Linked DNA regions of Neorhizobium galegae. The protein of the gene in region 2 interacts with the protein of the main gene of each other region in a pairwise test. Links are inferred from orthologs where the notes say so. Each region holds a gene or a part of one and is shown on either strand. Other genes may lie near its edges.

Region 1 (14,538 bases), 1.8 Mb from region 2 along the record:
GCATCTGCCGCATGAAGAACAGCCAGACGCCGAGGATGAGCAGCATCGGCAAAAGCGTGCCGAGATAGCTGAGGAACCCCGAGGATCCATCCGTTTCCGGACGGGCGACGATGGTGACGTTCTTGGCCTGCAGCCGATCCATCAACGAATCGTCGATGACGGGCGAATAGGTCTGAAATCCCGAGCCGTTTTCATTGTAGGTGCCGAGCACCCGGTTGCCCGTGACGACGACATCCCGCACTCGCCCCGAATCCACATCCCGCAGGAACTGCGAATATGGGACCTCACGCGAGCTGGTCTGCGACGGTGCCGTCTGGAACATGCTGAACAACGCGACCAGCAGGAGGGCTATGATGACCCAGAGGGCGATATTACGAAAGTTTGGGTTCATTGAACTCCCCGGACTGCGACGGCCAGCTTCTTGAGGCGGCCGCCTTGCTTGCCGCATAACATAGGGTTGCGGCAAGTCCTTGCCAAGGCGAACCGGAGCCGCCGCCTACCTTTTCCGCGAGGAATCCTTAACTGGTAGCCGGGGGAAAACGTCGCATCCGAGCAAAACCGCGAACTGAATGCCAAGAGTAAGCTCGAACTGCGGCAAAAAACGGTCGAAAGGCGCAAGGAGAGGCTGGACGATACTTCGTTCGGCCACCCCTTTGTTTTCGCGATCCTCCGTCGAAAGGAGGGCATTGGATTCGATGAAAGGCATCGCTGCCACGGCGCGCATGGCGATTGCGGGCGGCACGTCGGGAAACAGCGCCAAGGCTTCGTCGCGATCCGGCGCAGTCGAGCCGACGATGATGTCGGCAGAATCCCGGTTGGTGATCCGGCAGCGACCGTCCCAGATTGCCGTATCGCCGGGGGCTACGTGCAGCGGCAGTATGCCGCGGTTTTCGCGGACGAGATAAAGCCCGTCGCGGCGCCGGTCGAAGATCACCCGGCCGGCCGTGATGCGGCCCGGCTGGCCGCCGCCGAGAAAGGCCATGATCCGGTTCATGCTGTCGCTGCCGAGCGCATGCTCCCTCCCCCGAGCACCGCGGCGAGCAATGACAGTGCGTGACCCCGCACGGCCTCGTCCCCCTGCAGGCCCGCTGGGGCAAGATGCGCCAGCACGCCCTGGCGGATCGTCACATGCTCCCGCACAAGCCGCGCCGCCGCATCGGAAAGCGCCGTCCGTCGCTCAGCGGCCATGGCCTGGGCGGCTGCGTCGAACCGATCCTCCTGCGCCAGCCGTCCGCGGACCCGCACCCGCTCGTAATGCGGATCGAGATTGCTGGGATCGTCGATCCAGCCCTGCCCTTCCCTGGTCAGGAAGTCACGGACATCGGACCGGCGGGTCTCAAGGAACGGCCGCAGCAGCCAGCGGCGGCGATCGAGGAGCACCGCCCGGGCCATGCCGGCAAGCCCGGAATTTGCATCGCCCTCGCCCCGGGCAGCGCGCATGGCAATCGTTTCGGCCTGGTCGTCGAGCGTGTGGCCGGTAACGATTGCCGTCGCGTCGACCTCGTCGGCGACCTCGAGCAGCAGCCGGTAGCGCGCCTCGCGGGCCGCCGCGGAAATGCCGGTCCGCGGCTTCTCGCCCTCCCACCGGCGGATGAAATGCGGAATGCCGAGCCGGCCGCAAAGGGCTGCCACGGCACGCGCCTCGTCCGCCGATCCGGGTCTCAGCCCATGATCAATCGTCGTCGCGAAAAGCGACAGGCCGGAGCCGGGGAGATTGGATTTCGAAAGGGCGACCAGAAGCCCGCAGGAATCGCTGCCGCCGGAAATCGCCACGAGAAGGCGCGCTGGTCTGGCGAGATCGGCAATCAGCCGTTCGGCTGCCTGTTCGGGCGACAGGATTTTCGGTCCCGCGGTCACGGGAGGATCAGCAGGCCAGGCGCTTCTGTTCGCTGCCCACCTTGGCGAGCACGGCCTTGGGCGCGCTCGGATAACGGCGACTGACTTCCTTGAGGGTTGCGCAGGCCGTGTCGGTATTGTCGAGTGCGGCAAGCGACATGCCGAGCTTCAGCAGCATTTCAGGCGCCTTGGGCGACTTGCCGTAGGTCTGGTGCGCGTTGAGGAAGGTCTTGGCGGCGTCGTTGTATTTTCCCTGGGAATACTGCGATTCGCCGAGCCAGAAGCTCGCATCCGCCACCTTGGCGCCCTTTGGATAGGCCGTCAGGTAACCGTTAAATTCCTTCTCGGCGAGCGGATAGTCGCCGGCCAGCACATGGTTGTAGGCGGTCTGATAGGCATCGTTCTCGCTGCCGAGCGATGCTGTCTGCTGCGAGTCGGTTCTGCTCGTCGGTGCGGGAGGCGTCCTGGGCGAAACCTGCGGGCCGGCCTCGACGCCCGGAAGCCCGGCGGCATTGTTGGCACGGTCGTTGCGGCTTGCGCCGCGCGGATTGCCGTTCTGGTCGAGATCCATCGAACCGAGCGTCGTCGGAGGCGGCGCGCGGCCGGGTGCGGTTGCCCCGCCGGCACCCTGACCGGACGGCGATTCGATGATCCGTGCCACATCGTCGGAGGACTGGGCGGGAGCGGTCGCCTGCGGCAACGGGGGCTGGGCGGCGGGAGCGCGGTTGGACGCCACGGCCGGTTTCCCGGCCGCGTCGTCCACTTCGGTGCGCTTCTTCTTTTCCAGGTCCTGGAAGCGGAATTCGTTGTCTTCCTGCGTCTTGCGCAGCTGCTCCTGCATCTGCAGCAGCTGAAAACTCATTTCCTCGATCCGGCCGTTCAACTGCCGAACCTCTTCCTGGAGCTGCTGGATACGGACGGCATCATTGCTCTGCGCCAGAATGACCGGGGGCGGAGTGGTTTCCCGCGGCTGTTCTGCAGCAGGCTGATTGCTGCCCTGGAAGAGTTTCGGCAGCGACAAAGCCCCGGCCGGGGCGCTCGTCGCCATCAGCCCCAGCATTGCTGCCAAGACAAGTTTCTTCATCTTTGTCCGTCCTGCTCTTTAGTCTGCGCCGGATTGGCGCGAGAGGAGATTTTTCCAACTCCCGGCAAAAAGCAACCGAGCTCCAAGTCAAAAATCCCGGAAAACAGGGCTAAACTATGGAAAAAACAAAAAGGCGGCCCGAAGACCGCCTTTTATATCGAGCCTGTGGCTCGGATCACATACCAGCGCCGCCGAGAACGGTGACCGCGCGACGGTTCTGCGACCAGCAGGAGATGTCGTCGCAGACGGCAACCGGGCGTTCCTTGCCGTAGGAGATGGTCTTCAAGCGATTCGCCGGAACGCCGCGCGAGGCGAGATATTCCTTGGTGGCGGCAGCGCGGCGGGCACCGAGCGCGAGATTGTACTCGCGTGTGCCGCGTTCGTCGGCATGGCCTTCGACGGTGATCGCGTAGTTCGGATAGCGAGCCAGCCACTGGGCCTGACGGTCGAGCGTCTGCTGAGCGTCGGCACGGATCGAAGTGCTATCGGTATCGAAGAAGATGCGGTCGCCGACATTGACGGTGAAGTCCTGGGTCGAGCCGGGCGTTGCGGCGCCGGCGCCGTTGAGGCCGAGCTCACCGGCATTGTTCGGCAGGTTCTTCTTGTTGGCGCAGCCGGCGAGCGCAAGTGCCAGCGTCAGCGCGATGACGGCAGGATTGCGGGCGAGGATCTGCATGCGGCTCATCGCCGAAGTATCGATGCGGCTCATGGCCGGTCTCTCCTTGATCAGTATTTCAGAGTTTCCAGATTCTAACCGGGTTCGGTTAACCATGATCAAATTCTTATGGTTAACAAAATATTCCCGGTGTCACTTTTCGTTCAATTTCAGCAGATTGGGGCGGGAAAGAGGCGTAAATCCGCCTCTTTTGCCTCAATCGCCTATTCGAGCAGCGGCGACCAGGCCGGGTCCGAACCGTAGGACGGCGTCTTGACCTGGAGTTCGTTATAGCCGGTCAGGTCGATGGAATAGAGCTGCGGACCACCGGCGCCGGCATTCTGGCGGAAGAACATCAGCACGCGGCCGTTCGGCGCCCAGGTCGGGCCTTCATTGTGGAAGCCGCTGGTCAGGATGCGCTCGCCCGAGCCGTCCGGCTTCATGACGCCGATCGAGAACTTGCCGCCCGACTGCTTGGTGAAGGCGATCAGATCGCCGCGCGGCGACCAGACAGGCGTCGAATAGGAACCGTCGCCGAAGGAGATGCGGGTCTGGCCGGAGCCGTCCGCGTTCATCACGTAGATCTGCGGACGGCCGCCGCGGTCGCTCTCGAAGGCGATGCGTCCGCCATCCGGCGCATAGGAAGGCGAGGTGTCGATCGCCGCCGTCGAGGTGAGCCGCGTCGTGGTGCGCGAGCGCAGGTCCATCGTATAGATGTTGGAATTGCCTTCCTGCTGCAGACTCATGATCACCTTCTGGCCATCCGGAGAGAACCGCGGCGAAAACGTCATGCCCGGAAAATTGCCGACCACTTCGCGCTGTCCGGTCTCCAGCTGCAGCAGGTAGACCCGCGGCTGGTTGCCCTCGAACGACATGTAGGTGACTTCCTGCCGGCTCGGCGAGAAGCGCGGCGTCAGCACGATATCCTTGGTGTTGGTCAGCATGCGGACGTTGAAGCCGTCCTGGTCCATGATCGCCAGCTGGCGCTGGCGAGCGGTCTTCGGCCCGCTTTCGGAGACGAACACGACGCGGGTGTCGAAATAGCCGTTCTCGCCGGTGATCTGCTTGTAGATCGCATCGGCGATGATATGCGCGACGCGGCGCCAGTTCTCCGGCTGGGTAAAGAACTGCTGGCCGGTCATCTGGCTGCCGGCAAACGTATCCCACAGGCGGAACTCGGCACGCAGGCGCCCATCGCCTTCGCGGGTAATCCGACCCGTCACCAGCGCCTGCGCATTGATGACCTTCCAGTCCTCGAAGCGCGGCGCCTTGTTGGGATCGGCGATCTTTTCGATGAAGGCGCTCTTGTTGATCGGCGCGAAAAGGCCGGAGCGCTGCAGGTCTGCGGCGATCACCTGGGAAATCTGGGCACCGAGATCGTTGTTCGACAGGAAATCCGTCACCGCGATCGGCAGCGGCTGAATATTGCCCTTGTTGATGTTGATCTCGACGACAGCGTTGGCCGGGGTCGCGGCCATCAATGCCGTCAACATCCCCGCGGCCACCATCACGGCGCGAAAAAAAGAACTCTTGATCATTGAAACAAGCCTTTCAGCTTAATACGAGAGTTTCGGGGCAGGTTCCGTTTCATCTGTTTCTGCATCGGTTCCATACCTGCCGGCTCACAATGCGAACTCCGACGGATCGAAGTTCAGCACCAAAACATTCCAGCCCTTTTCGCCCTGGTATTTTTCGACCGGCAAATTCTTGAGCGGAGCGGATTTCATGAGGGCGCGGCGCGTGCTGCCTTCGACCGCACGCCGGGTTCCTTCCGGACCGCCGGTCGCCGTCACCTCCGGATCGCCGACGATATTGCCGGACTGATCGAGCTGCACCCTGATCTTCACACGCACTTCCGAGACGCCGGTCAAACCGCCGACGAGCGCCCAGTTGCCCTGGATCTGTCCCTTGACGTTGTCGATCTCGCTGGAGCTCAGGCCGACGCCGATGGTCTTGGTATCGCCGCGGGCGGCCACCTGGGTGGAACGCTTGGCACCGCCACCGGATGCCTCCTGCTTGTTCAGCAGGGCTGCTATCTGGTCGGCGTTGAAATCGCTCTGCATGGAAGACGACGACTTGGCGGTTTCCTGCTGCTTGCCTTCCTTCTTGTCGGACGGCTTGACGGATGCGGTCGCCTTGTTGTCGGTCTTGGCCGCCTCGGCTGCCTTGGCCGTATCCGGCTTCGCCTCGGCCGGCTTTTCAACGGGCTTGGCCTGCTCCTTCGGCGGTTCGGGTTTCGGCGGCTGCGGCCTGGAGGCGGGCGTCGGAACCGCTTGCGGCAGTTCGCCCGTCTCGGACGTGTTTTCGCTCTGCAGCGGCACGGCCGTCGGCTTGGCGGCCTCCGGCTTCGGCGGCGTAGGTTCGGGCTTCGGCGGGGTCGCCTCCGGCTTCGGTGGCGTGATTTCGGGCTTGGGCTGCGGCAGAGCGGCCATCTCGGTGGGCTTCGGAGCCGTCTCTTCCTTGACGATATCCTTGACCTGGTTCTGTTCCGGCGTCGGGGTAGGCGTCGGCCGTTCCACCGGCTTCGGAGCCGCCGTGGTTTCGGTCGGCTGCGGCTTGGTGGTCGGCGTCGGAGGTGTCTTCAGGTCGACGTCGTTCTCGCCGGCGTTCTGGGCGTTCTCGACGATCTTCTGGTTCTTGGTTTCCTTGGGCGAAGGCTTCTGGCTGGCAGGCGCCTTCTTGTCACCCTGCTGGGTCTGGGTGATCGATTCCACGGAGACGATGTCGACCGGAAGTGCATCCACTTCGGCCACGTCGAAAGTCGCGGGCGCGCTCAGCGAAACGAGCGCCAAGCCGAGTACCAGCGAGTGTAGGACCAGCGATGTGCCGAGACTGACCTTCATGGCGCCGCGATCACTTCTCCTGTTCCTGCAGGGTCACGAGGCCGATATTCTTGTACCCGGCAGAAGAAATGCGGGCCATGACCTTCATGACGACGCCGTAGGCCGCGGTCGTATCGCCGCGCACATAGATACGTTCGTTATAGCCTGTGGTGGCGATCGCCTGAAGCTTCGGCACGATCTCGTCGAGGCCGATCGGCGTTTCCTGCAGGTAGATTTCGCCCTTCGGATTGACCGAGACGGTGATCGGCTGGGTGTCGGCGTTCATCGCCTTCGCCTGCGTTTCCGGCAGGTCGATCGGCACGCCGACGGTCATCATCGGTGCCGCTACCATGAAGATAATGAGCAGCACGAGCATGACGTCAACGAGCGGCGTCACGTTGATTTCGCTGATCGCACCGCCGCGACGACCGCCGCGCCTGCGACGACCGCCACCCGATTTTGCTCCTCCGGCCGACATACCCATGAGACGTTACTCCTTGAGCCCGAGAGGCTTTTTACTGCGCCGCCTGGCGCGGCTGCAGCTTCTCGTCGATCTGGCGCGACAGGATGGCGGAAAATTCGTCCGCGAAACCTTCCATGCGGCCAGAGAGCTTGCCGGCATCGCCGGTGAACTTGTTGTAGGCGATGACCGCCGGAATGGCGGCGACCAGGCCGATCGCGGTGGCGAGCAGCGCTTCTGCAATACCCGGCGCAACGACCGCAAGGTTGGTGGACTTCGACCCGGCAATCGCCTGGAACGAGGTCATGATGCCGACGACGGTGCCGAACAGACCGATGAACGGACCGGCCGAGCCGATCGTCGCCAGCGAACCGAGGCGGGCCTCATAGGTTTCCGCTTCACGCGACATGGTCACGTCCATCGCCCGGTCGATACGCATCTGCAGACCGATCGGCGAACGGGCACCGCGCTCGAAGCTCTTTTTCCACTCGCGCATGGCGGCGACGAAAATCGCCGCAAGGCCGGTGTTCGTCCGCTCCGACAGGGTACGGTAAAGTTCTTCCAGCGACTGCCCGGACCAGAACACCTGCTCGAACTGGTCGAACTGGCGCTTGGCCTTGCCGAAGCTGACATATTTGTCGATCACGATCGCCCAGGTCCAGATCGATGCGCCGATGAGACCTATCATCACCAGCTTGACGACCAGACCGGCCTGCATGAACAGCGACCAGAGGCTCACTTCGCTCGCCGCTGCCGCCAAACCTACCTGTTCCATCTACTATCCCCGAATCCAAACGCCCGGCTTTAAGGACCGGGCGGTTCAAAAGCGCGCTCTCGCGAGTATGTCTTTGATCGCCGGAAGCGCTTAGCCCTAACCCCAAGATACCCTGAGCTTCAAGCTTGGCTTCTCGCTTTCAATTTTGGTCAAAGGAAGGCGTGCGTTGCACAAATTCCTCATGTCTCAGTAAGACACCATTATCGTTAACGAAAGGTTTAGACGGGCCTTGCAATGGCGAGTTCCCAGATCACTTGAAGTTGGAACAAGGAAAGCCGGCAACTTCCAACTTAGTTTTTTCTCATTCACGGGTTATGACACTGTGAGAATCGGATTCCCGGGGGCACACCATGTGGCGCGCAGTGATGATAGCCTTGACGATGTTGATCGCGGTGCCGGCCCATGCCGCCTCGTTCGACTGCAAGGGCGTCCCCTCGCCTGATGAACTGGTAGTCTGCAACGATCCCCTCCTTTCAGCGCTCGACACTCTGCTTCCGCGGGTCCAGGAAAAGGCCGAACGGGAGAAAAGGGCGGAGACCCGCCAGGTTATGCGCGACTTCACCAGCGACCGGTCAGCCTGCGGCTCCGACCGATCCTGCGTTCTGAGCACCTATGTTGCGATCCTTGGAGAGCTCGGCGGCGCCAAGAGCATTCCGGCCGACATCACCGCCAGCACGATCGCGGGCGGGCGGGCCAAGCCCTCCCCGACATTGCCCATGAAGATCGGCCAGTGCACGGTGACGAACGTGACCGGTGTCCATCCGCGCGTCGGCGAGGATCCGATCAAGGACGAGGACTACAATGCCGGCACCGGCATCGAATACGCCAATGACGGCTACCAGGTCTCCTACAGCCGCGAAGAGGCGCTGATCGCCTCGAAGCCCGGCGACAAGGTGACCATGTGCCTGATTTCCATCCCCAAACGCTGCCCGCCGGGCGACGACCGGGGTCGCGAGTATTTCGTCACCAACGCCCGCACCGGGCAGAGCTGGGCGATGGCCGATTCGCAGCATGCCTGCGGCGGCATGTAGGTTCCGCCTTAAACCGCATCCACCTGCTCGACCCCGCGCCCGAGAAACTTTTCCGCCACGCTCTCCGGCAGCCGGCGCGGACGCCCGTGCCTGTTGATGACCGCGATCACCACTTTTGCGGCGATCAGCAGTGTTTCGCCGCGACGGATCTCCTGGTTGAGCACCATCTTGGCGCCGCCCGCTTTTTCCGTCACCGTCTGGATGATCAGGATGTCGTCCATGCGGGCCGGCTGCTTGAAGTCGATCTCCATCCGGTGGACGACGAAGACCAGCCCCTCCTCGTCGGCGGAAAGCAGCGCGCTCTGCTCACAGCCGAGGCAGCGCAGATAGTCGGTGCGGCCGCGCTCCAGGAAATGCAGATAACGGGCGTGGTAGACGAGGCCGGAAAAATCCGTGTCTTCATAATAGACGCGCTGAGCCAGCCGATGGCCGCCTTCCATCAACTCGCCCGATAACAAAAAATTGTATTCCTTCATGGCCTTGCCTTGGAAATTCCTAGCTCTCCACTGGATATGCGCGCAATGCCGCCCCAGTTTTGACGTCCTGTCACATATCCTCCCTATCAGGAAATAAGTCGAAAACCAGCGGAGAGTAACCCATGAAGATTGCAGTCCTGGGCGGCGACGGTTTCGTCGGCTGGCCGACATCGCTTCACCTGTCCGACGCCGGCCACGAGATCCATATCCTCGACAACCTCTCCCGCCGCTGGATCGATACGGAGCTTGGCGTCCAGTCGCTGACGCCGATGGACAGCATCCAGGAACGCACCCGCATCTGGCATGCCGAAACCGGCCGCCGCATCCATTTCCACCTGATCGATCTCGCCAAGGACTACGAGCTCCTGAAGGGCTGGCTTTCAAAGCACCGCCCTGACGCCATCATCCACTTCGCCGAACAGCGCGCCGCGCCCTATTCGATGAAGAGCGACCGGCACAAGAACTACACCGTCAGCAACAATGTAAACGCCACCCACAACCTCTTGAATGCAATGGTCGAACTCGATCTCGACGCGCATCTCGTGCATCTCGGCACGATGGGCGTCTACGGCTATTCGACGGTCGGCGCGGCGATCCCGGAAGGCTACCTCCCGGTCGGCATCGAAACCGCCGACGGCCGCACCGTCTCCCAGGAAATCCTCTATCCGAGCAATCCCGGCTCGATCTACCACATGACCAAGTGCCTCGATCAGCAGCTCTTCCAGTTCTACGCGAAGAACGACGGATTGCGGATCACCGACCTGCACCAGGGCATCGTCTGGGGCACCCATACCGAACAGACCCGCCGCCACCCGCAATTGATCAATAGATTCGACTATGACGGGGATTACGGGACGGTCTTGAATCGTTTTCTCATCCAGGCGGCCATCGGTTATCCGCTCACCGTCCACGGCACCGGCGGCCAGACCCGCGCCTTCATCCACATCCAGGATTCGGTCCGCTGTATCGAGATCGCCCTGAACAACCCGCCCGCCCGCAGCAGCCGCGTCGAGATCTTCAACCAGATGACCGAGACCCACCGGGTGCGCGATCTTGCCGAGATGATTTCGAAAATGACCGGTTCGAGGATCGCCTGGCTGCCCAACCCGCGCAAGGAAGCGCCGGAAAACGAGCTGGTGGTGAAGAACGAAAAATTCCTCGGCCTCGGTCTCGAACCGACGACGCTCGGCGAAGGACTGCTCGGCGAGATCGTCGACGTCGCGAAGAAATACGCCTACCGCGTTGACAGATCACGCGTTCCGGCCGTCTCCGCCTGGACGAGGGACATCGCCGCGAAGGTGGAACATGACCCGGAGGGTGTGCGGCTGAAGTCGGTGTCGTGAGGCACCGCATCTCATGACCAACGCCTTCGTCACCCTGGTCACCAATGCCGACTACGCGATGGGCGCAACCGCGCTGGCGCGCTCCATCCGCCGCACCGGTACTGAGGCCGATATCGTCGTCCTCCATACCGGCGGCGTCGAACGCCCCGCCCTCGCCCCGCTCGAGGCCCTCGGCTGCCGCCTGGTCGAGGTGGAGCATCTGCCCCTTTCCGACGCCTTCAACCAGCGGCATGCGCGAAAAAAACTGCATGGCGCCGCTCCCTTCACAAAAGGCCGCAAGCCGGATTTCCACACGCCGCTCGACAATTTCTGCAAGCTCAGGCTCTGGCAGCTCACCGAATACGAGACCTGCATCTTCATCGATGCCGATGCGTTGGTGCTGAGGCCGATCGACAAGCTGTTTTCCTATCCGGAATTCTCCGCCGCCCCCAACGTTTATGAAAACCTCTCGGACTTTCACCGCCTGAACTCCGGCGTCTTCGTCGCCAAACCTTCCGCCGAGACATTCGACAGGATGCTCGCGGCGCTCGACCCGCCGGACGCCTTCTGGCGGCGCACAGACCAGACTTTTCTGGAGACGTTCTTTCCGGATTGGCACGGCCTGCCGGTCTTCATGAACATGCTGCAATATGTCTGGTTCAACATGCCGGATCTCTGGAGCTGGGAAAGCATCGGCGTGCTGCACTACCAGTATGAGAAGCCGTGGGAGACGGATCATCCGAAAGCCGACCGGCTGCGGCCGCTGATCGAGCTCTGGCAGGCGTTTTACGAGGGCCGCGAGATCCCCGCCCTCTCCTCCCTGCCGAAGCCGGGAGAGATGCCATGAAGGTGCTGATATCGGGCGGAACGGGCCTGGTCGGCCGCTACATCGTCGAAGGCCTCGTCGATGCGGGATATCAGGTGATTGTCGGAGGGCGCAGCCCGCCGGCGCCTGGCTTCTTTTCCAAACCCGTCGAGTTCGCGCCCCTTTCGCTCGATCCCGCCATCGACCAGATCGAAGCTTTTGACGATGCCTATTTCTTCGTCCATGCGGCCTTCCACCATTTGCCCGGAAAATACCGCGGCGGCGAAGGCGATGATCCCGATCGCTTCCGACGGCTGAACCTCGACGGCACCGTCAAGCTGTTCGAGACCGCCAGGACGGCCGGCACCCGCCGGGCGGTCTTCCTCTCGAGCAGGGCCGTCTATGACGGGCAACCCGCCGGAACGGTGCTTGACGAAGACCTGCCCTTGAAGCCGGACGGGCTCTACGGCGAGATCAAACTCTGGGCCGAGGGAGCACTGGCAGAGCTTTCGGCCCCCGCCTTTGCCACCTCGTCTCTGCGGCTCACCGGCGTCTACGGCAATCTGCGCCCCAATAAATGGGACGCTCTCTTTTCGGATTACCTGGCGGGTCGGCCTGTTCCGTCGCGTGCGGGAACGGAGACGCACGGCCGCGATGTCGCCGCCGCCGTTCGCCTCATGCTGGAAACCGAGACCGGCAAGATCGCCGGCCAGGTGTTCAATGCCTCGGACATTCTGACCGATACCTGCGAAATCCTCGGCCACCTGTCGGTCACCCATCACAACCTGCCGCCGCCGGCAGACCGCGGCGCCGTCAACGTCATGTCGACGGACAAACTGAGGGCGCTCGGCTGGCAGCCGGGCGGCGCACCGCTCTTGCGGCAGACGATCGCGGATCTTGCAGCCGCTCTCAGTGCGACTGCGTGAAGCGACGCAGCTTCGCCTCGTTCTTTGCCTTTTCGATCGCCTTCTTGTGCTCCTCGGCCCATTTTTGGCCGGCGTCGCCACCCCAGAGCAGCCAGGCTATGTAACCGGTGGACGGATTGTCGTCGTCGCCGAAATTCTCGGCACGCTTGTCCGCCTTGTGGCGGGAAAAATAGCTCACCATCCGCCGCACCGTCTTTTCCGAGATCGACTTGCGGTTCTTGAGGTCCCGGGCTCGCGCTACCCCCACCATCGTGCCGCCGCGGCGGTGCTGGGAACGGAGCTTCAAGCCTTTTTCAGCGGCCTGCGCCACTTCGGTAGGCGGGACGTGATCGGGGATTTCGCTATCCATGGGTCTTCCTCAGCTCGGACTCGCTCTTGAGAACCCGGTCGCCGTCTTTCTGGCGGATGAGAAACGCGGGTTCATCGGCATCCGCTTTGCGCTTGATCGTCTTGCCCTTGATCTTGCGCTCCACGTCGCTGGTGAATTTCTCGGCGACCTTGCCGTTGGCCTCGGATCGCCCCCAGGTCCACGCGACCTCGTTTCCGATCTCGATCTTCTGCATGGCGTTCTCCTTTCGGGGGAGAAACGGCAAGCGATGCGCAGATGTTCCAATCGGAATGCGGGCTGTTAGGGAGCACCCGTCCGATGCTCCCTAACCGAGAGCCGTCAGGCGACGACTTCCGCCAATTCAATGAGGTTGCCAAAAGGATCGGCGAAAAAGGCGAGCTTGCGGCTGATGTCGTCGAGTTTGAAGGGCTCGGTGACAATATTGACGCCGCGGGCGCGCAGCTCTGCAACGGTCGCTTCGATATCCGTGACGTTGATGCAGAAATGGTGGTAGCCGGAGTAACGCAGGCTGTCGCCCAGATCGGTATAGGCCGGCGGGTCGATCGGCAGCGGATCGCCGCCGCCCAGGATCTCCACCATGAAGTGATCGTCATTGGCAGGCGCCAGATAGGCGAGCTGCTCGTCGGCAAACGGCCATTCATGGATGACGCGGAAATCGAGCTTTTCGACATACCAGCGCTTGGCGATCTCGAAATCGGTGACCCGAATGGCCACGTGATGACCGCGCATGGCGGCAAAGGCGGATGCGGTATTCTTGGGCGGAAGGATGAAGTCGGCCATTGGAAATTCTCCTCTTTTTGACCGCCGGCGGAATTGCCTGGGGCGGTGACGAGGAGAGAATGGCGCAAGCGCATTTCTTCGATTAGACTGATAGTTCTCTCATCAATGTTGAGCTCAGTTCAGCAATGCGCGCCACAGATCTTTCCGAACTCGCCGCCTTCGAAGCCGTAGCCCGCCACCTGAGTTTTCGCCGCGCAGCGGAGGAGCGCTACGTCACGGCTTCGGCCATCAGCCACGCGGTCAGCAATCTCGAAGAGCGGACCGGCGTCCGCCTGCTCCACCGCACCACCCGCAGCGTCTCTTTGACCGATGCCGGCGCCATGCTGCACGCGCAGCTTTCGCCCGCCTTCGGCGATATCGGCACAGCGCTCGACGCGCTCAACCAGTTCCGCGATACGCCCTTCGGCAAGGTGCGGATCAACGTGCCGAACTCGATCGCGCCGGCGGTGCTCGGCCAGGCGCTTGGGCCGCTCATTCGCGACAATCCGCATCTGAAGCTCGAAGTCGTCGCCACCGACCGGCTGGTCGATATCGTCGAGGAAGGGTTCGATGCCGGCATCCGGCTCGGCGAAAGCCTGCACCAGGGCATGATCGCGGTCAGGATCAAGCCGCGCCTGCGCCTCGTCGTGGTCGGTTCGCCCGCCTATTTCAGGGACCGGAAAATCCCTCAGACGCCGCAGGAGCTGGAAACCCACGTCTGTATCGAAAACACCTATCCGAGCGGCACCCGTTATCCCTGGGAATTCTCCCGCGACGGAGAAACCGTGACCTTCCATCCGAACGGACCGGTGGCGCTCGACGATCATGAACTGATGGTCGAGGTCGCCCGCTCCGGCACGGCGCTCGCCTATGTCTGGGAAAACCGTGCCGAGCGCGACATCCGCGACGGCCGGCTCATCCAATGCCTGGACGCCTGGTGCCCGCCGGAGGACTGGCTCTACCTCTATTACCCGAGCCGCCGCAACATGTCGGCAGGCCTGCGCGCCGTCATCGAGGCGATGCGGGTCCAAGGCTAGGACTTCAGGTCGAGATCGCCGTCGCGCCAGACGAGGTGGCGCGGACTGACCGGCAAGTTCTCGATCTCCTCGGCGATGAAGTAGGGCGGGATGTCGAGCGCCCTCAGCGCCGCGGTCGTCGCCGGCACCCATTTGAATTCCAGATCGTGTTCGTCCTTTATCCGGTGGACGATATCGGTCGGATGAAACGGAAACGTCTCC
Region 2 (14,338 bases):
CAGGCAGCGGACGGCGCCAAGATGCTGTTGCGCGCCAATGAGCTCGTCTACAATCAGGACGCCGAGGTGGTCACCGCGACCGGTGGCGTGCAGATCTACTACAACCGCTACAAGATGGTGGCGCAACGCGTTCAGTACGATCAGAAGAGCGGCCGCGTCATGGCGACCGGCAATATCGAGCTGATCGAGCCGGGCGGCAGCCGTGTCTATGCCGAGCAGATGGACGTCACCGACAGCTTCGGCGAAGGTTTCATCAACGCGCTCCGCGTCGAGACCACCGACAATACCCGCCTTGCCGCCGAGAGCGCCGAGCGCCAGCCCGGCGACCTGATGGTGCTCAACAATACCGTCTACACCGCCTGCCTTCCCTGCACCAAGACGCCGGGCAAGGCTCCGCTTTGGCAGGTCAAGGCGCAACGGGTAGTCCGCAATGGCCAAGCCCATACGATTCGGCTTGAAAGCGCCCAGTTCGAACTGTTCGGCCTGCCGATCGGTCGCTTGCCTTTTGCGATCGAGGTGCCGGACGAAACGGTCGAGCGGAAGTCGGGCCTTCTGTTCCCCCAGTACAGCGCGAGCGACAATCTCGGCTTCGGCATCACGGTGCCCTATTATCACGTGTTCTCGCCGAGCATGGATGCGACGCTCAGCCCCACCTACTATTCCAATCAGGGGCTGCTGCTTCAGGGCGAGATCCGCAACAAGTTCGAAACAGGCGAACATACGTTCCGCTTCGCCGGAATCCATCAGAACGATCCGGAAACCTTCGATCCGAATACCAGCGACCGGGCTGCGGACAACCGCTTCATGGTCGCCTCCAGGGGCGCCTTCAGGATCAATCCGCGCTGGACATTCGGCTGGAACGTCATGACCCAGAGCGACAACAACTTCTCGCGCACCTACAAGTTGACGGGCGTCAGCAGCGGCACGTTCACCAACGACGTCTATCTCACCGGGCAAGGGACGCGGAACTATTTCGACCTGCACAGCTATTATTTCAACATCCAGGATGACACCTATAGCAACACGGCCGAACAGAAGCAGGCGATCGTCTATCCCTCGCTCGACTACACCTATTACGCGCCGGAACCGATCCTGGGCGGTGAGCTTTCGGTCACGTCCAACATTACCAACCTGTCCCGTCGCGAAGACGACTGGTACAGGGAAGGCACCACCAATCGTTTCCCGGGCCTTGAAGGCAGCTACAGCCGTTTGACCGTGGAAGCCGAATGGAAGCGCACCTTCAACACGCTCGACGGCCTGCTGCTGACGCCGATCCTCGCCGCCCGCGGCGACGGCATCCGCCATACCGGTTCCGGCACGCCGGGTGCCTATTTCGGCGATATGGAGTCTGAAGGTGCCAACGGCCGTTACATGCTCACGGCCGGTCTCGAGGCGCGTTATCCGATCCTGCTGACCACCGAAAACAGCAGCCATATCATCGAGCCGATTGCGCAGATCTTCGCGCGTCCCGATGAGCAGATGGCCGGCGGATTGCCGAACGAGGATGCGCAGAGCTTCGTCTTCGACGCCACCAGCCTTTTCGAGCGCGACAAGTTTTCGGGCTTCGATCGTGTCGAAGGCGGCACGCGCGCCAATGTCGGCCTGCGTTATACCGGCACGTTCGCCAACGGCATCGGCGTGCGCAGCATTGTCGGCCAGTCCTACCAGATTGCCGGCCAGAACTCGTTCGCGACCGAGGACCTGGTTCAGGCGGGCGCCAATTCCGGGCTCGAAACGAGCCGGTCCGATTATGTCGCGATGGCGGCAATCGATCTGCCGCGGGGCTTCACGATCGGGGCAAACGCCCGCTTCGATGAAAAGACATTCGCGATCAAGCGCACCGATGCCTCGCTTTCCTACACGACGCCGCGGGTGAGCGGCTCGCTGGTCTACACGCAGGTCGATGCTCAGCCGGAATACGGTGCGGACGACGCGAGGGACGTGCTGAAGCACTCGATGAGCTTCCGGATCAACGAAAACTGGGCGCTTGCCGGCACGGCTACCTGGGACCTCACGGACAAGGAACTGATCCGGCGCGGCATCGGCATCAGCTATGCGGACGAGTGCACGATCTTTACGGTCGCCTATACAGACAAGCAGTCGGACACGGCCGCCAACGACTGGACCGTCAGCGCCCGCCTGAGCTTCCGCACGCTCGGCGATATCAGCGTCGGCTCGACCGAAGGTTTCGATCAGGACTACCGCTACTGACGTGGCGGCTCGTCCGATCGGCTGAACGTCATCGTTTCGCCGCAAGAATTGTGCAAGCGGTCGCAAATAGAGTATGAAATGCGAGGCCGGTCGGGCTCAAGTGCCCACCGGGGCGGGAAAAGGGATTGGTATCATGTTCGCAATGACCGCAACGCGCAAGCTGGTGCTGGCCGCGGCCGCCTTGGCCGCCTCGGTCGTCATTCAGCCCGCTGCCCAGCAGGCGCAGGCCGCCAGCGAAGTTTCGGCCGTCGTCAACAGGACGGCGATCACCAGTACCGACGTCGGCCGGCGCGTCGCCTTCCTGCGCCTTCAGCGCCAGAAGGCAGATGCCAAGACGGCGCGTGAGGTGCTGGTGGATGAAGCGCTGAAGCGCCAGGAAATTTCCCGCGTGAAGATGTCGGTCAGCACCGAGGATGTCGACAAGGCCTTCGAGCGGTTTGCCGCCGGCAACAAGCTGAGCGTGGCGCAGATGAGCCAGATCCTCGACAAAGCCGGCGTCGGCGTCGAGCATTTCAAGAATTACATCGCCGTGCAGATGAGCTGGCCACGACTGGTCAACGCCCGCTACGGCGGTTCGCGCGGCCGCATGTCGAGCCAGGAACTCGTCACGCGCATGATGGAGAACAAGGAAAAGCCGGTCACGACCGAATATTTCCTGCAGCAGGTGATTTTTGTCGTGCCGCCGGCCAAGCGCAACGCCATTCTCGCCAAGCGCCAGAAGGAAGCCAACGCCGCGCGTTCCAAATTCCCGGGCTGCGAGCAATCCAAGGATTTCGCCGCGACCATGCTGGACGTGTCGATCCGCGACCTCGGCCGCGTCCTCGCCCCCGAGCTCCCGGCCGACTGGAAGCCGCTGATCGAGAAGACGGCCGATGGCGGCACGACGGGCACCCGCGTCACCGAACGCGGCGTCGAATTCCTGGCCATCTGCAAACAGCGCCAGGTGTCGGATGATCTCGCGGCGGAAGTCGTGTTCCGCGCCGAGGATCTCGGCAAGGAGAAGAAGGGCGCTCCCGATCCGAACGACAAGAAATATCTCGATGACCTGCGCAGCAAGGCCCAGATCGAGTATCGCTGAGATATCGCTGACCTCGACACTTAAGTCATTTTCGGAGCCGTAATGCCTCTCGACCGTCCGCTTGCGTTGACCCAGGGCGATCCTGCCGGCATCGGCCCCGATATCACACTGGTCGCCTGGGCCGCGCGCCGGGCATACGACCTGCCGCCTTTCCTCTTCCTCGGCGATCCGGCCGTGCTCAAGGCCCGCGCCGTGATGCTCGGCCTCGACGTGCCGATCCGGGAAGCGGATAGCGACAGCGCGATGTCGATCTTCGACGACGCCCTGCCCGTGCTTCCCATTCCCGCGGGCGCGGAAATCGCCGCCGGCCAGCCGCATGTGGCGACCGCCAGGGGGACGATCCAGGCGATCGAGACCGCCGTGTCGCTCTCGCTCGAGGGCAAGGCCGCCGGCACGGTCACCAATCCGATCGCCAAATCCATTCTCTACCAGGCCGGCTTCGGTTTCCCCGGCCACACGGAATTCCTGGCCGACCTTGCCGAACGCGCCACGGGCAAGAAGATCCTGCCGGTGATGATGCTGGCCGGGCCAAAACTCCGGGCCATCCCGGTCACCATCCATATCCCGATCGCCCAAGTCCCGGCGGCCCTCAATGCGGACCTGATCGCCGAGACCTGCCGCATCGCCCATCACGATCTGAAGACCCGCTTCGGCATCGAAAAGCCCCGGCTCGCCGTCGCCGGCCTCAACCCGCATGCGGGCGAGGACGGGGCGATCGGCCGCGAGGACCAGGATATCATCCATCCGGCGATCTTCAAGCTGCGGGCCGAGGGCCTGCACGTCTTCGGGCCGCTGCCGGCCGACACGATGTTCCACGACGAGGCGCGCGCGCGTTACGACGTGGCGATCTGCATGTATCACGACCAGGCCCTGATCCCGGCCAAGGCGCTCGGGTTCGACACGTCCGTCAACGTCACGCTCGGCCTGCCCTTCATCCGCACTTCGCCGGACCATGGCACGGCGTTCGGCATTGCCGGCCAGGGCGTGGCCCGCGAGACCAGCCTCGTCGAGGCGATCAGGCTTGCCGGCAATCTCGCGTTGAAATCGAAAGCAGCCTGATGGCAACTCTGGACGGCTTGCCGCCGCTGCGGGACGTGATCCAGCGTCACGGGCTCGACGCCAGGAAGGCGCTCGGCCAGAATTTCCTTCTCGACCTCAACCTCACCCAGAAGATCGCCCGCAGCGCCGGGCCGCTTGGCGATGCGACGGTTTTCGAGGTCGGCCCCGGCCCCGGCGGCCTCACCCGCGCCATCCTGTCGCTCGGCGCGAAAAAGGTGATCGCGGTCGAACGGGACAGCCGCTGCCTTCCGGCTCTTTCGGAAATCGGCGAGCATTATCCCGGCCGGCTGGAAGTGATCGAAGGCGACGCGCTGAAGACCGACTTTGCCGCGCTGGCGCCGGAAGGTCCCGTTAAAATCATCGCCAACCTGCCTTACAACGTCGGCACCCAGCTGCTGATCAACTGGCTGCTGCCCACGCCGGATCAATGGCCACCCTTCTGGGAAAGCCTGACATTGATGTTCCAGAAGGAAGTCGGCCAGCGGATCGTCGCCGATGAGGATGACGACCATTACGGCCGGCTCGGCGTTCTCGCCGGCTGGCGCACCGATGCCCACATGGTCTTCGACGTGCCGCCGCAGGCCTTCACGCCGCAGCCCAAGGTGACCTCGACTGTCGTCCACCTGACGCCGCGCCAAAATCCCCTGCCCTGTGACGTCACCAGGCTGGAGCGCGTCACCCACGCCGCCTTCGGCCAGCGGCGAAAAATGCTGCGCCAGAGCGTCAAATCGCTCGGCGGCGAGGCGCTGCTGGTGAAGGCCGGCATCGACCCGGCACGGCGGGCGGAAACGCTGTCGGTGGAAGAGTTCGTGAGGCTGGCGAACTGCCTCTGAGAGGTAGCGCCATAACTCACTATAAGAGACGCCCGATGCGGCCGATCCCGGCGCTCTCAGAAGTAATCGCCGTCGTACAGAAGCTACCAGACGAAATATGAGTACTTTGAGCCGCTGACGCCCCAGGTGGCTTGCTTGCCGGATGCCTTGTCGTACATGACGCCGTCCCTGGTCTCTGTGTATTTCTCCAGAAATGCGTCCATCCCTTCGACCTTGAAGATTGCGCCGGTGCCAAACCGATCAGAGTAGGCCTCCATCGAAGATGTCACGCCCATCGTGGCCATGTCGTATTTTTCAACGGCCCCATTTTTCAGAGCGGTGGCGAAGGAAAGGGTGTCATCAAGGGAGGCAGGGTCCACCCCCCGCTCCAAAGCCGATTCCATCGTCTCCAGCCAAAACTGCTGCCAATCCGCGTCGTTATAACCGGCCGCTATACCAGTAAACGTTTCGCGGACGTTCCCCTCGGCGTCCTTGTGCTTTGTGTAGGTTCCTTCGGCGTCGTAGAAATTCATGGTGGCGATTTGCGACGCTGACCCCGTGAAGGTTTCGGTCACGCTGCCGTCATCAGCATCCTTCCTCGTGTACATCCCTTTCGCACCAAAGATCTGTAGCGCATCGGCGGCCTTAGCAGCCGTATCGTCGCTGCTCATCCTTGCCGCGATTTCAATGATCGTCCCGATCGCGTTGCCGGTCCGAAGGGCGCTGTCGAAACCGCCGCCAACTTCACCAAGCAGAGCGCCTGCTGGTGAGAGGGGCGCAGCCGATTGCGGCGCGCTCGAGGCGCTAAAAAGCAGGGAAACGGAACCGGCGGACATCGCATTTATGGGGAGTAGCATAGGGCTTCCTCATCGTTTTCTGATCGCCCGGAGCGGGCTGTGGACGTGCGTGCAGTCACGACGAACATCGAGAAGGGAAATTAGAAGACGAAATATGTGTACTTTGAGCCGCTGGCGCCCCAGCTTGAAAGCTTGCCGGTTGCCTTATCGTACATGACGCCGTCCCTGGTCTCGGTGTATTTCTCCAGGAAGGCCGCCATGCCGTCGACCTTGTAGCTAATCCCGCCGCCGGTGCTGCCGCTTGCATAAGTATTGCGATAGGTGCTTATCGAAGTCGTTACGCCCATTTCAGACATGTCGTATTTTTCAACGGTCCCATTTCGTAGCGCTGCGGTGAAGGAACGAGCGTTGTCAACGAAGGCGGGGTCGACACCCCGTTCCAGATTCGCTTCCATCTGCTCCAACCAGAACTGCTGCCAATCCTCATCATTGTAGCCGCTGGCGGTGCCGTTAAACGTTTCTACAATATTGCCCTCGGCGTCCTTGTGCTTTGTATAGGTTCCTTCGGCGTCGTAGAGCCGCATGCTCGCGATTTGCGATGCCCACCCTGTGAAGGTTTCGATGACGCTACGGTCCTCGAATTTCTCCTTCGTGTACGTCCCTTTCGCGCCAAAGATCTGAAGTGCGTCGGCGACCTTGGAGGACGTATCGTCGTTGCTCATCCTTGCTGCGATTTCAATGATCGTCCCGATCGCATTGCCGGTCCGCAGCGCGCTGTCGAAACTGCCACCAACCTCGCCAAGCAGGGCGCCTACCGGTGAGGGAGGCGCAGCCGGCTGCGGCGCGCTCGACGCACTAAAAAGCAGGGAAACGGAACCGGCAGACATCGCATTTATGGGGAGTAGCATAGAGCTTCCTCATCGTTTTCTGATCGCCCGTTTCATTCGGGCTACCCTCGATTGGAAGCGTCATGCTTGACCGCACCGTGCGGCAAAAATCCCCAATTTTTTCTTAATTTCTACCCATAGATGTAGCCCGCCTCGAAAGCGTATTTCTACGGCTTTGTCGGAAAAGACCATGGGTTGGAAACGGAACAGGGTCAGTGAAGAAATCGATCCCTGAAGGGCCGCAAACCGCAAGTGCCGAAGATGAACGGGGCAGCATGCTATCCGCGCGCCACCAGCCCTCTCCTACAGCTCCGGCTCTTCCGTCAGCAACTCGCTCACAAAATCGAACAGCCCATGCCGGCGGTCGCGGCGGATGCGTTCGGCGTTGACGATGCAGCTCACATGGCCGAAAGCCTCGTCGAGATCGTCGTTGACGATGACGTAGTCGTATTCCCGCCAGTGCTCGATCTCGGCACGCGAGTTCAGGAGCCTAGTGCGGATCACCTCTTCGGAGTCCTCGGCGCGGCGGTGCAGGCGAGACTGCAACTCGGTCATGGTCGGCGGCAGCACGAAGATCGAGACGACGTCGGCGGCCATCTTTTCCTGCAGCTGGCGGGCGCCCTGCCAGTCGATGTCGAACAGCATGTCGCGGCCCTCGCTCATCGCCAGCTCCACGGGCTCGCGCGGGGTGCCGTAGAAATTGCCGTGCACCTCTGCCCATTCGAGCAGGTCGCCGGCGTCGCGCATCTTCTCGAACTGCGGCACGGTGATGAAATGATAGTGCTTGTCGGCGATCTCGCTCGGCCGCTTGGCCCGGGTCGTGACGCTGATCGAGATTTCGAGGCTGCGATCCGCATCCAGAAGATTGCGGGCGATCGTCGACTTGCCGGCGCCCGACGGCGAGGAAAGAACCAGCATCAGTCCGCGCCGGGCGATCTTCACGGCCGGGGACGCTTTGCCCTGAGACGATGGGGCCGGGCTCATGTCTTACTCCAGATTCTGGACCTGTTCGCGGAACTGGTCGATGACGACTTTCAACTCGATGCCGGCGGACGTGACCGCCGCCGAATTGGATTTCGAACAGATAGTATTCGATTCCCGGTTAAATTCCTGTGCAAGGAAATCGAGCCGGCGGCCCACCGGGCCGCCCTTGTCTATAAGTTCGCCGGCGGCCGCCACATGCGCCTTCAGCCGGTCGATCTCTTCGCGCAGATCGGCCTTGGTGGCAAGCAGGGCCGCTTCCGCATGCAGCCGGTCGCGGTCGAGCGTCGGCGCCTCCTGGAGAAGCGCTGCGAGCTGGAAGGACAGCTTGCGGGCGATCTCCTCCGGCGTGCGGGAAGGATCGGTCTCGACGACCTGGGCAAGCTCCGCGATACGGGCGACCTGGCCTTTGAGAACGGCTGCCAGCGCCATGCCCTCGCCCTCGCGCATCCGCTGCAGATGACCGATCGCCTCGTCGAGGCTGCCGAGGATCGCGATATCGCGGGCTGCGACCGTCTCCTCGTCCTCTTCCGCCTCGCGGATATCGACTAGGCCGCGAATGCCCATCAGCGTATCGAGCCTCAGCGGCGAAGGATCGACGAGATCGCCGAGTTCGGCGCGCAGCGCCAGCACCGCTGCCAGCGCATCGCGGTTCAGCACCGCCTCCACCTTGGTCTCGGCAACGGTGAGGGTGAGGGTCGCCTGCAGATTGCCGCGCGAAAATTTCTCCGTGATCAGCCGGCGGACGTCCGGCTCCAGCCGTTCGAGACCGGGCGGCAGGCGCAGCCTTATATCGAGGCCCTTGCCGTTCACCGAGCGCAGTTCCCATGCATAACGGTTGCGCCCACTCGTGCCTTCGCTGCGGGCAAAACCGGTCATGGACTGCAATGTCATCGGTGTCTCCAGATCACGCTTTCGGGAAGCGGTCAGTTGCTCTTCGGCGGCTTTTCCGCTTCGTCGCCGTCCGGCTGGCCGTCTACCACTTCCGGGTTGGCGGCGCGCTCGGATTCCATTCTGCGCCAACGACGGACGTTGGCATTGTGTTCCTCGAGCGTCGCTGCGAACACATGCCCGCCGGTGCCGTCGGCCACGAAATAGAGGTCCTTGGTTCGCCAGGGATTGGCAACGGCTTCGAGGGCGGCACGGCCGGGATTGGAGATCGGCGTCGGTGGCAGGCCCTTGATCTGATAGGTGTTGTACGGCGTCGGCTTGACGAGGTCGGACTTGAAGATCGGCCGGTCGGAGGGTTTTCCCTCGCCGCCGAAGATGCCATAGACGATCGTCGGATCCGATTGCAGGCGCATGCCGCGCTGCAGCCGGTTGATGAAGACGGAGGCCACATGGGCGCGCTCGTCTTCCTTGCCGGTCTCCTTCTCGACGATCGAGGCGAGTACGACGAATTCTTCCCTGGTCTTGATCGGCAGGTCCGGGTCGCGACGCTCCCAGATCTGGTCGACCATCTTCTGCTGCGCAACCCGCATCTGCTGGATGATGTCGGCGCGCTTGCTGCCGCGCGAGAACTTGTAGGTATCCGGCCTCAAGCTTCCCTCGGCCGGCAGTTCTGACGGCAGGTCGCCTTCGAGCACCGCATCCTCGGCGAGACGCAGCATCATCTGCCGCACCGTCAGGCCCTCCGGCATGACGACCGAATAGAGGATCGACTTGCCCGATTCCAGGATGGCCATGATGTCCTTCATGGAGGCGCGCGCCTTGATCTCGTATTCGCCGGCCTTCAGCGTCTCGCCCTTGCGCAGGTAGGTCGCCGTCACGTAGCGGAACACGCGTGCATCGGAGATGATACCGTTGCGTTCGAGATTTGTGGCGATTTCCGCAAGCCCGTTGCCAGGGCGAACCATGAAATGGGTGTTGGCTTCGAGCGGGCCTGGCTGCTGGAAGGCCGAGATCATGTAGTAGAAGCCAGCTACCCCGATCACGCAGAGAACCACGACCATGGTCATCACGAAATTCAGGAAGATGACGACCTGGCTGCGCGCCTTCTTGGAACGGCGGGGCGGTTCCGGCACGCGTTCGGGCTTCAGGGCCTCGTTCGGCGATTTCGGAATAATCGGTCCCCTGCCATTGCCGGGCGGCAATTCACTGACATGATTCGTATCGTTCAACCGCGCCCCCCGGGGTTAACGCCCCCTACAGACTCAAAGACTTGCAACCCGCTGTTTGGCCAACCAATGCGGCGAAAAACAGGTCCAGAAGATGATACGAGCCGGCTCGCGAGTCCAGCCGGCATATGTTTCAGTGCCCGAAACAATCGACGCCATGAAAATCCGGCCCCGAAAGATCAGGTCCCAAGGATCAGGCCCCAAGGATCAGGCTTCGTAGCGGCGCAGCACGAGAGATGCGTTGGTGCCGCCGAAACCGAAGGAGTTCGACAGCGCGACGTTGATCTCGCGCTTGCGCGCCTTGTACGGCACCAGGTCGATCGCCGTCTCGACATCGGGATTGTCGAGGTTGAGCGTCGGCGGCGCGATGTTGTCGCGAATGGCAAGCGCCGAGAAGATCGCCTCGACCGCACCGGCAGCGCCGAGAAGATGGCCGATCGCCGACTTGGTCGACGACATGGAGATCTTCGAAGCGGCGTTGCCGACCAGACGCTCGACCGCGCCGAGTTCGATCGTGTCGGCCATGGTCGAGGTGCCGTGGGCGTTGATGTAGTCGACGTCCGACGCCGAGAGACCGGCGCGCTTCAGCGCCGCGGTCATGCAGCGGAACGCGCCGTCGCCGTCTTCCGAAGGCGCGGTGATGTGGAAGGCGTCGCCGGACATGCCGTAGCCGACCACTTCCGCATAGATCTTGGCGCCGCGGGCCTTGGCATGTTCCAGCTCTTCCAGAACCACGATGCCGGCGCCCTCGCCCATGACGAAACCGTCGCGGTCGCGGTCATAGGGGCGCGAAGCCTTCTGCGGATCGTCGTTGTGCTTGGTGGAGAGCGCCTTGCAGGCGGCGAAACCGGCCAGCGAAATGCGGCAGATCGGCGATTCCGCGCCACCGGCGACCATCACCTCGGCATCGCCGAAGGCGATCATCCGGGCCGCGTCGCCGATCGCGTGCGCCCCGGTGGAACAGGCAGTGACGACCGCATGGTTCGGACCGCGCAGCTTGTGGCGGATCGATACCTGGCCGGAGACGAGATTGATCAGTCGGCCGGGAATGAAGAAGGGCGAGATACGGCGCGGACCCTTGTCGCGCAGCGTATAGCCTGCCTCGACAATGCCTTCGAGGCCGCCGATGCCCGAGCCGATCAGCACGCCGGTGGCGATCTGGTCCTCGTCGGTCTTCGGATGCCAGCCGGCATCTTCGAGCGCCATGTCGGCGGCGGCCACACCGTAGATGATGAAGGGATCGACCTTGCGCTGTTCCTTCGGCTCCATCCACTGGTCCACGTTGAACGTGCCATCGGAACCGTCGCCGACAGGAATGCGGCAGGCGATCTTTGCGGGAAGGTCTTCGACCTCGAATTCAGTGACAACGCGGGCAGAGTTCTCGCCGGCCAGCAAGCGCGACCAGCTGACTTCCGTTCCGCATCCGAGAGGAGATACCATGCCGGTACCGGTGATAACGACCCGTCTCATCGCCAGTGCCCTACCCTATAATTTTTTCTCGATTTTCAGGGCCCAAGCCCCAATTGCTGAAACGGCCCGAACAAGCGGGCCGTTTTCGGGACCTGCCTTGCGGCGTCATCCCCACTATGTCGGGTTGATCAGGCCTGAGCCTTCTCGATGAACTTCACAGCGTCGCCGACGGTCAGGATGGAATCGGCAGCGTCGTCAGGGATTTCAACGCCGAATTCTTCCTCGAAAGCCATGACCAGTTCGACGGTGTCGAGCGAGTCCGCACCGAGATCGTCGATGAAGCTTGCGCCTTCGACGACTTTGTCGGCGTCGACGCCGAGGTGGTCAATAACAATTTTCTTAACGCGTTCTGCGATATCGCTCATGTCGGTTTCCTCGACCTTTGTCTTTATCGAATGCCCGATCGGCATCCGCACCCTGTTAAAAACCTGCGACCGCCGCTTGTTCAGCGCCGATGCGGGCAAACCCGTTCTCCCCTTTTCAGGTTCCGATCCTATTGCACTCACGCAATATGACGGCCTGCATTTCAGGGTGACCATTCACAGTCATGGCCCGCTTAACATGGTTTCCGTGTTCAGCAAAGCCAGAATTTGTTCCATTGCACAGCCGCCAACAACCGATTGTAACGTGTTTTCTCGAAGGCGGCACTCAATCAGATCATCGCCATGCCGCCGTTGACATGCAGGGTCTGGCCGGTGACGTAGCCAGCCTCGCTGGAGGCGAGATAAAGGACCGCGGACGCGATGTCCGATCCGGCGCCCATGCGCTTCATCGGAATGGCGCCGAGGATCGCCTCTTTCTGCTTGTCGTTGAGCTTGCCGGTCATTGCGCTGTCGATGAAGCCCGGCGCGACGCAGTTGACCGTCACGTTGCGGGTGGCAATCTCCTGGGCGAGCGACTTCGAAAAACCGATCATGCCGGCCTTGGAGGCGCAGTAATTGGTCTGGCCCGGATTACCGGTGACGCCGACCACGGAAGTAATGTTGATGATCCGGCCGTAACGGCGGCGCATCATCGGATGGGTGAGTTCGCGGGTCAGGCGGAAGACCGCCGTAAGGTTGACTTCCAGGACCTTGTCCCAGTCGTCGTCGCTCATGCGCACGAACAGGCCGTCCTTGGTGATGCCGGCATTGTTGACGAGGATGTCGACCCCTTCGAGCTCGGCCTCGGCCTTTTCGCCGAGCGCCTTCACTTCGGCGCGGTCGGAGAGGTTGGCCGGGAAGATCTTGACCCGCTCGCCGAGTTCGGAGGCGAGCGCCTCGAGCTTCTCGACGCGCGTGCCGTGCAGGCCGACGGTGGCACCCCGGCTGTGCAGCATCCGGGCGATCTCTTCGCCGAGCCCGCCGGTTGCGCCCGTCACCAATGCCTTGCGGCCGGTCAAATCAAACATGATCGTGTTCCTTCGCGTGTCTTTGGGTCTCAGCAGGGGGTTTCACCCGAGAATGGCTGTGAGCGCGGCTACGATATCGGCCGGCGTGTTGACGGCAATGCCGGAGATATTCTTGTCGATGCGGCGGGCAAGGCCGGTCAGCACTTTTCCCGAGCCGATCTCGTAAAGGGTCGTCACGCCGTTGGCGCCGAACCATTCCACCGTCTCGCGCCAACGGACCTGGCCGGTGACCTGGGTGACCAGCAGCCTGGCGATCTCGTCGGCATCATAGACCGGCACGGCGCGCACATTGGCGATCACCGGCACAACCGGGTTGTTCTTTGCCACCTTGTCGAGCGCGTGGCGCATGGCGTCGGCCGCCGGCGCCATCAGGTCGCTGTGGAAGGGTGCAGAGACCGGTAGCATGATGGCGCGCTTGGCGCCCTTTTCGGTCGCGAGCGCCGCTGCCTTTTCGACAGCCGCCTTGGAACCAGAGATGACCAGCTGACCGCCGCCATTGTCGTTGGCGATCTGGCAGACGCCGGCATCGCGCGCTGCGGCGCAGATGGCGTCGACGTCCCCATGTTCGAGGCCGATGATCGCCGCCATGGCGCCCTGCCCGACCGGAACCGCGGACTGCATCGCATCGCCGCGGATGCGCAGCAGGCGTGCCGTATCGGCCAGCGAGAAGGTGCTGGCGGCGCAAAGAGCAGAATATTCTCCGAGCGAATGGCCGGCGACGAAGGCCACCTTGTCGGCGAGCTTCAGGCCGCGCGCTTCCATCACCCGGATCGCTGCGACCGAGACGGCCATCAGCGCCGGCTGCGCATTGGCGGTCAGCGTCAGCGTTTCTTCCGGGCCGTTCCACATAACGTCGGAGAGTTTCTGGCCGAGCGCCTCGTCGACTTCATCGAAGACGGCACGGGCTTCGGGAAAAGCCTCTGCCAGGTCCTTGCCCATGCCGACAGCCTGGCTGCCCTGGCCGGGGAACGTGAATGCGATCGTGCTCATGGGGATGATTTCCTTCCCTTATGTTTTGCCCTCTCCATTCACATTCCGGCCCGGAGAGTCAAGGGCAGCGCGGTTTTCGAGGCCTTTTCCGGCCTGTTGTCCCCTTGCGCTTCGTCAAATCGCGCTTAGAGTGCCGCCGACTTTTTAAGGACGGGATCTGTTGGCATGAAATACAAGAAACTTGGGCGCACGGACCTCTCCGTGTCGGAAATCTGCCTCGGCACAATGACCTGGGGCACCCAGAATTCGGAAACCGAAGCCCATGAGCAGATGGACTACGCGTTCGAGAACGGCGTCAACTTCTTCGACACCGCCGAACTCTATCCGACCACGCCGGTCAGTCCCGCCACCTATGGCCGCACCGAGGAATATATCGGCACCTGGCTGAAGAAGAATGCGGCCAAGCGCAAGGACCTCATCCTCGCCACGAAGATCGCCGGCAGCGGCCGTCCACATATCCGCGAGGGCCGCGACATCGAGTCCGCCACCATCCGCCAGGCGGTCGACGCCAGCCTCAAGCGCCTGCAGACCGATTATCTCGATCTC

What was found.
Region 1: the proteins of LZK81_RS07260 (region 2) and ybgC interact in binary tests that used the Escherichia coli proteins (3 or more experiments, as listed by UniProt). The link is inferred for Neorhizobium galegae from one-to-one orthologs.

The regions. Positions count from the first base shown.
Region 1 is NZ_CP090095.1:3,206,342-3,220,879, forward strand. What follows is about bases 7,406-10,340. They hold ybgC (tol-pal system-associated acyl-CoA thioesterase), read right to left. Parts: upstream 9,140-10,340; coding sequence 8,672-9,139; downstream 7,406-8,671. Other genes in these bases: tolQ (protein TolQ), read right to left, coding at 7,406-7,632; LZK81_RS16005 (lysozyme inhibitor LprI family protein), read left to right, coding at 7,998-8,663; LZK81_RS16015 (NAD-dependent epimerase/dehydratase family protein), read left to right, coding at 9,262-10,340. Outside these bases: ATP-dependent zinc metalloprotease FtsH, read right to left, coding at 1-391; LZK81_RS15965 (hypothetical protein), read right to left, coding at 497-994; tRNA lysidine(34) synthetase TilS, read right to left, coding at 991-1,857; tol-pal system protein YbgF, read right to left, coding at 1,865-2,920; peptidoglycan-associated lipoprotein Pal, read right to left, coding at 3,096-3,629; Tol-Pal system beta propeller repeat protein TolB, read right to left, coding at 3,800-5,113; LZK81_RS15990 (hypothetical protein), read right to left, coding at 5,198-6,418; protein TolR, read right to left, coding at 6,429-6,881; more of tolQ, read right to left, coding at 6,913-7,405; more of LZK81_RS16015, read left to right, coding at 10,341-10,482; LZK81_RS16020 (glycosyltransferase), read left to right, coding at 10,496-11,308; LZK81_RS16025 (NAD-dependent epimerase/dehydratase family protein), read left to right, coding at 11,305-12,192; LZK81_RS16030 (hypothetical protein), read right to left, coding at 12,176-12,541; LZK81_RS16035 (DUF2945 domain-containing protein), read right to left, coding at 12,534-12,755; LZK81_RS16040 (VOC family protein), read right to left, coding at 12,860-13,321; LZK81_RS16045 (LysR substrate-binding domain-containing protein), read left to right, coding at 13,447-14,337; LZK81_RS16050 (NUDIX hydrolase), read right to left, coding at 14,334-14,538.
Region 2 is NZ_CP090095.1:1,446,481-1,460,818, reverse strand. Bases 10,160-12,894 are described here. They hold LZK81_RS07260 (acyl carrier protein), read right to left. Parts: upstream 11,778-12,894; coding sequence 11,541-11,777; downstream 10,160-11,540. Other genes in these bases: fabD (ACP S-malonyltransferase), read right to left, coding at 12,845-12,894; fabG (3-oxoacyl-[acyl-carrier-protein] reductase), read right to left, coding at 12,065-12,802; fabF (beta-ketoacyl-ACP synthase II), read right to left, coding at 10,160-11,412. Outside these bases: LZK81_RS07310 (LPS-assembly protein LptD), read left to right, coding at 1-2,211; LZK81_RS07305 (peptidylprolyl isomerase), read left to right, coding at 2,345-3,289; 4-hydroxythreonine-4-phosphate dehydrogenase PdxA, read left to right, coding at 3,332-4,348; 16S rRNA (adenine(1518)-N(6)/adenine(1519)-N(6))-dimethyltransferase RsmA, read left to right, coding at 4,348-5,181; LZK81_RS07290 (hypothetical protein), read right to left, coding at 5,265-6,017; LZK81_RS07285 (hypothetical protein), read right to left, coding at 6,098-6,865; gmk (guanylate kinase), read right to left, coding at 7,148-7,828; LZK81_RS07275 (YicC/YloC family endoribonuclease), read right to left, coding at 7,832-8,719; endolytic transglycosylase MltG, read right to left, coding at 8,752-9,945; more of fabF, read right to left, coding at 10,150-10,159; more of fabD, read right to left, coding at 12,895-13,792; LZK81_RS07245 (aldo/keto reductase), read left to right, coding at 13,958-14,338. UniProt on the Escherichia coli protein: Carrier of the growing fatty acid chain in fatty acid biosynthesis.